2 regions of the Sphingomonas sp. Leaf62 genome follow, and region 2 is predicted to be linked to the other one. Evidence: riboswitches for the same ligand, from Rfam matches in the RefSeq annotation. Region 2 holds a riboswitch; the other holds the start of a gene.

Region 1 (4,366 bases), on a different contig from region 2:
CCGCTGCGGTGAGCCAGCCGAGAGACGTCAGCAGCGCGACATCGGGCCGTTCGTCGGTATCGAGTTGCAGGATCCAGCCGGTCGTCAATGCCTGCACCCGGTTGCGTTGCGCGGCGAAGTCGCCGTCGAGCGGATGGGCGACGATCCGCGCCCAAGGTACTTGCCCGGTGAGCGCCGCCGCCTCGCCGGGCGTGCCGTCGAGCAGGACGATCGCGCGGGGAAAACCGGAGCGCAACCCCGTCAGCATCGCCGCGACCCCGTCGGCTTCACTGGCGCGCGCGATCATGCCGAGCGTCACGGCATGCGGCTGCGGTGTCGCAGGTTTACCGTCGACCAGCCCCAGCGCCCATGCCGCATTGCGGCGGGCATGGGGGGACAGCGCGAAGCTGTGTTCGGGCGTGCCGGTGCGCAGGGTGTCGGCGATCGCGGCGCGAAGCGCGGCCGGGTCGAAGGCGAGATCGGCGACCGTCAGCCCGCAATGGGTGCATTCGGGCAGCGCGCGGTCGTGCCAGTTGGCGTTGCCGCAGATCGGGCAGCGTGGCCAATCCTGATTCATCCCATCCGCCCCCTTGCGTTGCTGCGTCGGGGAACGCACGACGTCGTGTGGCGGTTCGGAGGATTGATGCGGGAAACGACCAACGACACGATCATCGTCGCAGGCGCGACCGGCGACCTTGGTGGACGGATCGCGAAGGCGGCCGTTGTACGCGGCGCGAAGGTGCGGGCGCTGGTCCGCCCCGAGACCGCGGCCGAGCGCATCGCCGCACTGGAAGCGATCGGGGCCGAACCCTGTCCGGTCGATTTCGACGATGCGCAGGCGCTGGCCCATGCCTGTCGCGGGGTGTTGTGCGTGGTATCGGCGCTGAACGGGCTGGGCGAGACGATTCTGGATACCCAGACACGGTTGCTCGATGCGGCGCTGGGCGGCGGGGCGGCACGGTTCATTCCGTCCGATTTCTCGATCGATTATCGCGCGTTGCCGACCGGCACCAACCGCAATTTCGACCTGCGTCGCGCGTTCCGCACCCGGATCGACACCGCGCCGATCATGGCGACGTCGATCTTCAACGGCGCATTCGCCGATATGCTCAACGGACAGATGCCGTTGATCCAGCGGCGGGTGCGGCGGGTGCTGTACTGGGGCGATGCCGACACGAAGTTCGCGCTGACGACCAAAGACGATGTCGCCGCCTATACCGCCGCCGCCGCGCTCGACCCCGCCGCGCCGCGCGACCTGCATATCGCGGGGGCTGAGGTCAGCGCGCGCGATCTGGCGGCGTTGATGGGCGAAGTGACGGGGCGGCCCTATGGTCTGCTGCGCGCCGGATCGCTGGCGGCGCTGTCGCGGATGATCGGGGTGACGCGCCGGCTGTTCCCCGCGCGCGATCAGGTGTTTCCGGCGTGGCAGGGGATGCAGTATCTCCACAATATGTTCGACGGTCGCGCACCGTCGGCGCCGGTGGATAACGGGCGGTATGACGTGGCGTGGACGCCGTTGCGCGAGGTGGTGGCGCAGGGATGATCCTATCCCCCTGCGCGGGGGTCACCGCGTTGCGTGTGGATCGAACCGCTCCAGCGGCAACACCATCCCCGCGACCACGAACCAGCTGCGGTCGACCGTCGCCGCCACCGCCTGATTGAGCCGCCCCGCCGCGTCGCGGAACCGGCGGCCGAGCGGGTGGTCGGGGACGATGCCCATGCCGACCTCGTTGCTGACCAGCAGCACCGGATGTGCCGCCCGGCCGATCGCGGCGAGCAGATCGGTGGTGTGGCGGTCGATATCATGGTCGCCCAGCATCAGGTTCGACAGCCACAGCGTCAGGCAGTCGACCAGTAACGGCCCCGTCGCCGCATCGATCGCGTTTGCCAGATCGATCGGGCATTCGACCGTGTGCCATCCCGGACCACGATCGGCGCGGTGGCGGGCGATGCGGTCGGTCATTTCCTCGTCCCACGCCTCCGCCGTGGCGAGATAGGTCCATGGCCCCGCCAGCGCCTCGCACGCCGCCTGCGCCAGCCGGCTCTTACCCGAGCGCGCGCCGCCCATGAACAGGGTTGTCGTCGCCATCTTGTCCTGTGCCCCGATGCGCTCTAAGGGCGCGGATGCGACAGGTTCCCAGAAACGGGATGAAAAGGGAACCCGGAAGCGCGTTTTAGACGCGTCATCCGGGGCTGCCCCCGCAACTGTGACCGGCGAGCCTTGCTCCTCCGCGTGCCACTGGACTTCGGTCCGGGAAGGCCGGGCAAGGCGACGACCCGGAAGCCAGGAGACCTGCCCGTCGCGGTTGTCCTTCGCGCGGACGGGGTGTGCCGGGCGATCGAGGGTTTCCTCGCGTGACGACGTCGTTTGGGGGTCGTGCGCGAATGGGAACAGCCTGTTCCCGCGTCATCGGTGCGCGTCCCCTTGGTTATGTCTGGGGGGAGTGCCTCATGAAGATTTCGAAGACCCGTTTGCTGTTGCTGCCGTGCCTGTTCGCGGCTGCCCCGGCCTTCGCGCAGAGCGCGCAATCGTCGGTCGGCCTCGAACGCGTGGCGGGGGAAGGCGACGAGATCGTCGTCACCGCCAACCGCGAAGCCCGCCCGGTCGATACCGTGGGGCAGGCGATCACCGTGCTCGACCTCGCCACCATCGAACAGCGGCAGGCGGTGGTCGTATCCGACCTGTTGCGCCAGACGCCGGGCGTCACCGTTACCCGCAACGGCGGCATCGGCACGACGACCAGCGTCAACATCCGCGGCGCGGACAGCGACCAGACCGTGGCGCTGATCGATGGCGTGAAGCTCAACGATCCGTCCTCGCCCGGCGGCGGGTTCAATTTCGGCAATCTGCTGGTCGGCAATATCGCCCGGATCGAAGTGCTGCGCGGGGCGCAGTCGGTGCTGTGGGGCAGCCAGGCGATCGGCGGCGTCGTCAACCTCATCACCCGCCAGCCGACCGACGCGCTGTCGATCAACGTGCGCGGCGAGGGCGGCTCGTTCGGCACCGGACAGGGGTTCGCGAACATCTCGGGCAAGGCCGGACCGGTATCGGCCAGCATCGGCGGCGGCTTCCTGACCACCGACGGCATCTCGGCCTATGCGCCGGGGCGCGAGGCGGACGGCTATCGCAACTATGGCGCGAACGGCAGCGTGTCTCTGGCGCTGGCCGACAGCGTGTCGGTCGATGTGCGCGGCTTCTATTCGAACGGGCGGACCGAGATCGACGGGTTCCCCGCGCCGACGTTCAGCTTCGGCGATACCCGCGAATACGGCGATGCCGAACAATGGACCGGCTATACCGGTCTGAACGCCGCGCTGTTCGACGGGCGGTTCCGCAACCGCATCGGCTATGCCCATACGTCGAGCAACCGGACCAACACCGACCCCGATGGCACGCCGACCGAGACGTTCCGGGGGAAGGGGCGCAACGACCGCATCGATTATCAGGGGTCGTTCGATATCACCGACGCGGTGTTCGCGACCTTCGGTGTCGAGCGCGAGGTGTCGCGCTTCACGACGTCGAGCTATGGCGGTCCGGCGACGACCGGTCGGGCGCGGCTGCTGGGCGTCTATGGCCAGTTGGCGGTGACGCCGATCGAGAACCTGACGCTGACCGGCGGCGTGCGGCATGACGACCACAATGTCTTCGGCGGGGCGACGGTGTTTTCGGGCAGCGGCGTGTGGTCGCCGAACGCCGGCAACACCGTGTTGCGCGCGAGCTATTCGGAAGGGTTCAAGGCACCGACCCTGTTTCAGTTGCAGAGCGAATATGGGAATGCGGCGCTCACCCCGGAGCGTTCGCAGGGCTGGGATGCGGGTATCACCCAGCGCGGGTTGAACGGCGCGGTCGAGGCGAGCGCGACATGGTTCGATCGCACGTCGAAGGATTTGATCGCGTTCGTGTCGTGCTTCGGCGTGACGGCCGGCGTCTGTGTGAGCAAGCCGAACGGCACCTATGACAATATCGCCCGCGCCGAGGCGAAGGGGCTGGAGTTCGCGCTGAAGCTGCGGCCGGTAGAGGCGTTCACCTTCGCTGCCGCCTATACGTGGCTGGATGCGCAGAACCGGTCGGCCGGGACCGCCAGTTTCGGGCGCAAGCTGGCGCGGCGGCCGGCCGACAGCCTGAGCGTCAACGCCGATTATCGCTGGGCGTTCGGGCTTGGCGTCGGCGCGACCGTCACCATGGTCGGCGACAGTTTCGACAATGCGTCGAACGCGCGGCGGCTGGACGGATATGTCCTGACCGATCTGCGCGCATCGTTCCCGGTGACCGAACGGGTCGACGTCTACGGCCGGGTCGAAAACCTGTTCGACGAACGCTATCAGACGATCTTCCAGTACGGGACGCCGGGGCGCGCTGCCTATGGCGGCGTGCGGCTGACCTACT
Region 2 (4,366 bases):
TCGAACGAACCGCGTCACGCTGAGCAAATGCCTCTCCACTTAAGCGGGGCAAGTCCACCCTTCGCATGCACCGCATCCGTCATACACCCTGCATTGGCAAATCGAGAATTTTTCCTGCCGGCATAGCCAACAGGGATGATCGCCGCGACCATCACCCTGAAGAGAATGGTAAGGATATAGACGTCATCCGCGGCCGTTAGAGAATGGTATCTACCCTGAATACTCCCGTATTGACCGCCCCTGTCGCCTGTTCGTGGTCAAGCCGCCAATTCCTTGCGGATGATTTCCGCACCGGCACCCAGTGCCTTCAGCTTGCCCCGCGCGACGTCGCGCGACAGCGGTGCCATACCGCAATTGGTGGCGGGCAGAAGCTTGTCGGCGTCGACGAAGCGCAGTGCGTTGCGCAGCGTGTCGGCGACCTGCTCGGGCGTCTCGACGGTGTCGGTGGCGACGTCGATCGCGCCGACCATTACCTTCTTGCCGCGGATCAGTTCGATCAGGTCCATCGGCACGCGCGAATTCTGGCATTCGAGCGAAATGATATCGATCGTCGACTTTTGCAGGTTGGGGAAGGTTTCCTCATACTGGCGCCATTCGGAGCCGAGCGTCTTCTTCCAGTCGGTATTCGCCTTGATGCCATAGCCGTAGCAGATGTGAACGGCGGTTTCAGCCTTCAGTCCTTCGGCCGCGCGCTCCAGCGCGGCGATGCCCCAGTCATTGGCTTCGTCGAAGAAGACGTTGAACGCGGGTTCGTCGAACTGGATGATATCGACGCCGGCCGCCTCCAGCTCGCGGGCTTCCTCGTTGAGGAGGCAGGCGAATTCCCACGCCAGTTTCTCGCGACTCCGATAGTGCGCGTCGTACAGGGTGTCGATCATCGTCATCGGTCCCGGCAGCGTCCATTTGATCGGCTGTTCGGTCTGGGCGCGCAGGAAACGGGCGTCGTCGACGAAGACCGGCTTCGACCGCGAGACGGCGCCGACGACCGTCGGCACGCTGGCGTCGTAGCGGTTGCGGATGCGTACCGTCTCGCGCTTCTCGAAATCGACGCCGTCCAGATGCTCGATGAAGGTCGTGACGAAATGCTGGCGGGTCTGTTCGCCGTCACCGAGAATGTCGATCCCCGCCTGCCGCTGATCGTCGACCGCCAGACGCAAGGCGTCCTGCTTGCCCGCGATCAGTTCGTCGCCCTCCAGTTTCCACGGTGACCACAGGGTCTCGGGCCGGGCGAGCCAGGAAGGCTTGGGCAGGCTGCCCGCGGTGGTCGTCGGCAACAGGGTCGTCATGATGCAAAATCTTTCGTGTAGCTGGGAATCACAGGCCGCAGGTCGCGGACCAGCGCCGGAGCGCGGCGCCATGCGGCTTGATGACATGCTCCTCGGCAAACTTGCCCTGCCGGGCGGCGAGCCGGCTGCGCTCCTCGCGATCATAGACGATGCGGGTCAGCGAATAGTCCTGATAGGTCAGGCTCGGCCGGTATTGCTCGGCGGCTACCGAATTGGCGTTGTAGATCTCCGGCCGATAGATCTTCTGGAAGGTCTCCATCGTGGCGATGGTGCTGGCCAGTTCGAGGTTGGTGTACTCGCTGACCAGATCGCCGATATGATAGAAGGCCAGCGGCGCGACGCCGTGCGGCGGCATGAAGTAGCGCACCGTCATGCCCATCTTCGCGAAATAGGCGTCGGTCGCGGAGGAACGGCCGGTGCGATATTCGACGCCGAGGATCGGATGCGTGTTGGCGGTCCGGTGATAGACTTCCTTGCTCGACACGCTCAGGCAGATGACCGGGGCCTTGCGGAAACGGTCGCGATAGGCGCCGGAACCGAGGAACTGCTTGAACAGATTGCCGTGCAGGTCGCCAAACCCCTCCGGCGCGCCGCTGCCCCCGGCCTTGAAGTGATCCGGCAGGACGACGCTGAAGTCATAGTCCCGGACATAGGAGGAGAAATTGTTGCCGACCATGCCGTCGGTCCGCTCGCCGCGGGTCCGGTCGATAACGACCGTGTGCAGGATCTCGATCAGCGGGAAGGGTTCGGCGTCCTTGCCGGTCCGAAGCGCGGCCGAGACGATCGTCAGCTCCAGCGCGTAGCGATCCCCCGTAGGATTGTCCCAGTGCATCAGTGCGTTGAAGCGATGGTCGATCATCGCCAGCGTGTTGCGCAGATTTTCCTGCCGGCTTGTCCCCCGTGCGAGATTGGCGAAGTTGGTGGTGATGCGCGTGTTGTCGGCCGGACGATACTCCTCGTCGAAGGACAAGCTGCTGAGCGTAAACGTGAAGCCGCTATTCGTCATGACTCACCCAAGCTTTGCGGGCGGGAGGTCTGGCGAAAGCGCGCAGGGTACGGACGGGCCGGGAAGGCATCACGCCACGGACCGTCGCATCAAGCGCGATCCACCGGAGGAACCCCCGTCCGAGGAACGTTATGGCGTCGAAAGGCAGGTCTCCTGGCTCACGGGTCACTGCGGTGGCTCCGGCCTTCCCAGGCTCCTTGCGGGAACCCAGTGACACGAAATGGAGCCGCCGCTCGCCGCTTACAGTTGCGGGGGCAGCGCCGGATTCTGCCCCGAAGGACACCACCGGCTTCCCGTCTTAGCCCCATCGCCACGCCTGGGATAGGGAACCTCGACATGGGCGTTCAACACCATCGGGCTAGGACTGTCAATGATGATATAAAGATATCTTTATATGACGGTGATGTTCTCTGCGCGAAGATGGGTACGGCGATGATGACCGCTATACGGGACGACGCTCGACAATCTCTCGCGCCACGCGCGCCGTTTGTCGGTTGGCCGGCGATACGCGTTCTTTCCCGTCGCCCTTGCGCTTCGGCTGCGCTAGGGGCTTCGGCGTGGCGACGCAGGTGATTCAACAACGGTTCTCCGCGCAAAGCCCGCCGCCGCTGTCGCGGCGCCTGACGACGCTGGTGCTGGTCGTCGCGATCCATGTGCTGATCCTGTGGCTGTTGCTGCGCATCGCCCCCACGATGATGTCGCCGCCGCCGGGTGAGAAATCTCCGCTGGTCGTCGACATGCTGCCCGCCGACCGGGTCGCGCCCGCCGCCGCCCCGGCCAAACAGGTCCAGCGCAAGGCCGCCGCCGGCAGCGCCGCGACCGCCCCGCCCACCGCGACGGTGACGCCGCCGCCCGAGGTTCCGCCGCCCCCGCCGGTCCCCGCCGACCGTTCGTCCGACGTCTGGTCAAAGGTCATTCCGATGACCGGCCGCGAATTCGCACGGGCCGCCATCACCCCCGGCACCCGCAGCGCGGAGGGGGTCGGCACCGGCAGTGCGACGGGTGACAGCGGCGACGGCGATGCGGAGGCCGATACCGGCGGCGGCAGCGGTGGCGGCGAGCGCCTTTACGCCGCCGACTGGTACCGCCGCCCGACCCATACCGAGCTGGCGACCTATCTGCCCCGCCGCGCGCAACAGGGCTGGGGCGAGGTCGCGTGCCGGACCATTCCCAACAATCAGGTGACCGATTGCCGCGAAATCGGCCAGTCGGCGCGCGGATCGGGCCTGGCCGGCGCGGTGCGACAGGCGGCGTGGCAATTCCGCATCCTGCCGCCGCGCGTCGGCGGGCGGCCGCTGATCGGCAGCTGGGTCCGCATCCGGATCACCTATACCGACGCGGGCGCGGCGGTGGAGTGATCCCTGACGCTTGCCGCCATTCCGGCCTTCGCCGGAAGGACGGTGTGGGCGAGTAGGAGCGCGCGTGTCCTTGCCCTCCCCGCCCCCAGCGGCTAGTCGGCAGGCGTTTATCTCCCTTGCATGTCAGGTCGCTTCGCATGTCCGCATTGTTCCGCATCACCCTCCCCGACGGTGCCGTCCGTGAGGTGACGCCGGGCACTACGCCGGCCGACATCGCCGCCGCGATCTCGCCGGGTCTGCGCAAGGCGGCGATCGCCGCGCGGGTCGACGGGCAGGTGCGCGACCTGAACCGACCGTTCGACGGCGATGCGGCGCTGGCGCTGGTGACGACGAAGGACGAGGCCGATGCGCTCGAACTGCATCGCCACGACTTCGCGCACGTCCTCGCCGAAGCGGTGCAGACGCTCTACCCGGGCACGCAGATCACCTTCGGTCCGGCGACCGACGACGGCTTCTATTACGACTTCGCGCCCGCGCCGGGCCGTGGGCCTTTCACCGACGAGGACCTGCCACTGATCGAGGCGGAGATGCGCAAGATCATCGCGAAGGGCGAGAAGTTCGAGCGCGAGGTCGTGACCCGCCAGCAGCTGATCGACCGCTGGACGCAGCAGGGCGAGACCTTCAAGGCGGAGTGGGCCGCCGAACTGCCCGAGGGTGAAGAGCTGACCATCTACCGGCAGGGCCAGTGGCTCGACATGTGCCGCGGGCCGCACCTC

Evidence for each region. Region 2 has a riboswitch for cobalamin ahead of ASE91_RS06395 (putative oxygenase MesX). Riboswitches for the same ligand answer to the same signal wherever they lie in the genome.
Region 1: linked by a shared signal. The riboswitch ahead of ASE91_RS18415 (TonB-dependent receptor plug domain-containing protein) and the one ahead of ASE91_RS06395 (putative oxygenase MesX) in region 2 are both predicted to bind cobalamin.

Annotation. Positions count from the first base shown of each region.
Region 1 covers NZ_LMLN01000032.1:29,031-33,396, forward strand. Annotated here, with positions in the region: gene ASE91_RS18400 (hypothetical protein) at 1-556, opposite strand, end outside; gene ASE91_RS18405 (NmrA family NAD(P)-binding protein) at 623-1,522, shown strand; gene cobU (bifunctional adenosylcobinamide kinase/adenosylcobinamide-phosphate guanylyltransferase) at 1,544-2,068, opposite strand; cobalamin riboswitch at 2,094-2,294, shown strand; gene ASE91_RS18415 (TonB-dependent receptor plug domain-containing protein) at 2,431-4,366, shown strand, end outside.
Region 2 covers NZ_LMLN01000010.1:7-4,372, forward strand. Annotated here, with positions in the region: gene ASE91_RS06390 (methionine synthase) at 258-1,286, opposite strand; gene ASE91_RS06395 (putative oxygenase MesX) at 1,315-2,292, opposite strand; cobalamin riboswitch at 2,419-2,642, opposite strand; gene ASE91_RS06400 (hypothetical protein) at 2,850-3,650, shown strand; gene thrS (threonine--tRNA ligase) at 3,788-4,366, shown strand, end outside.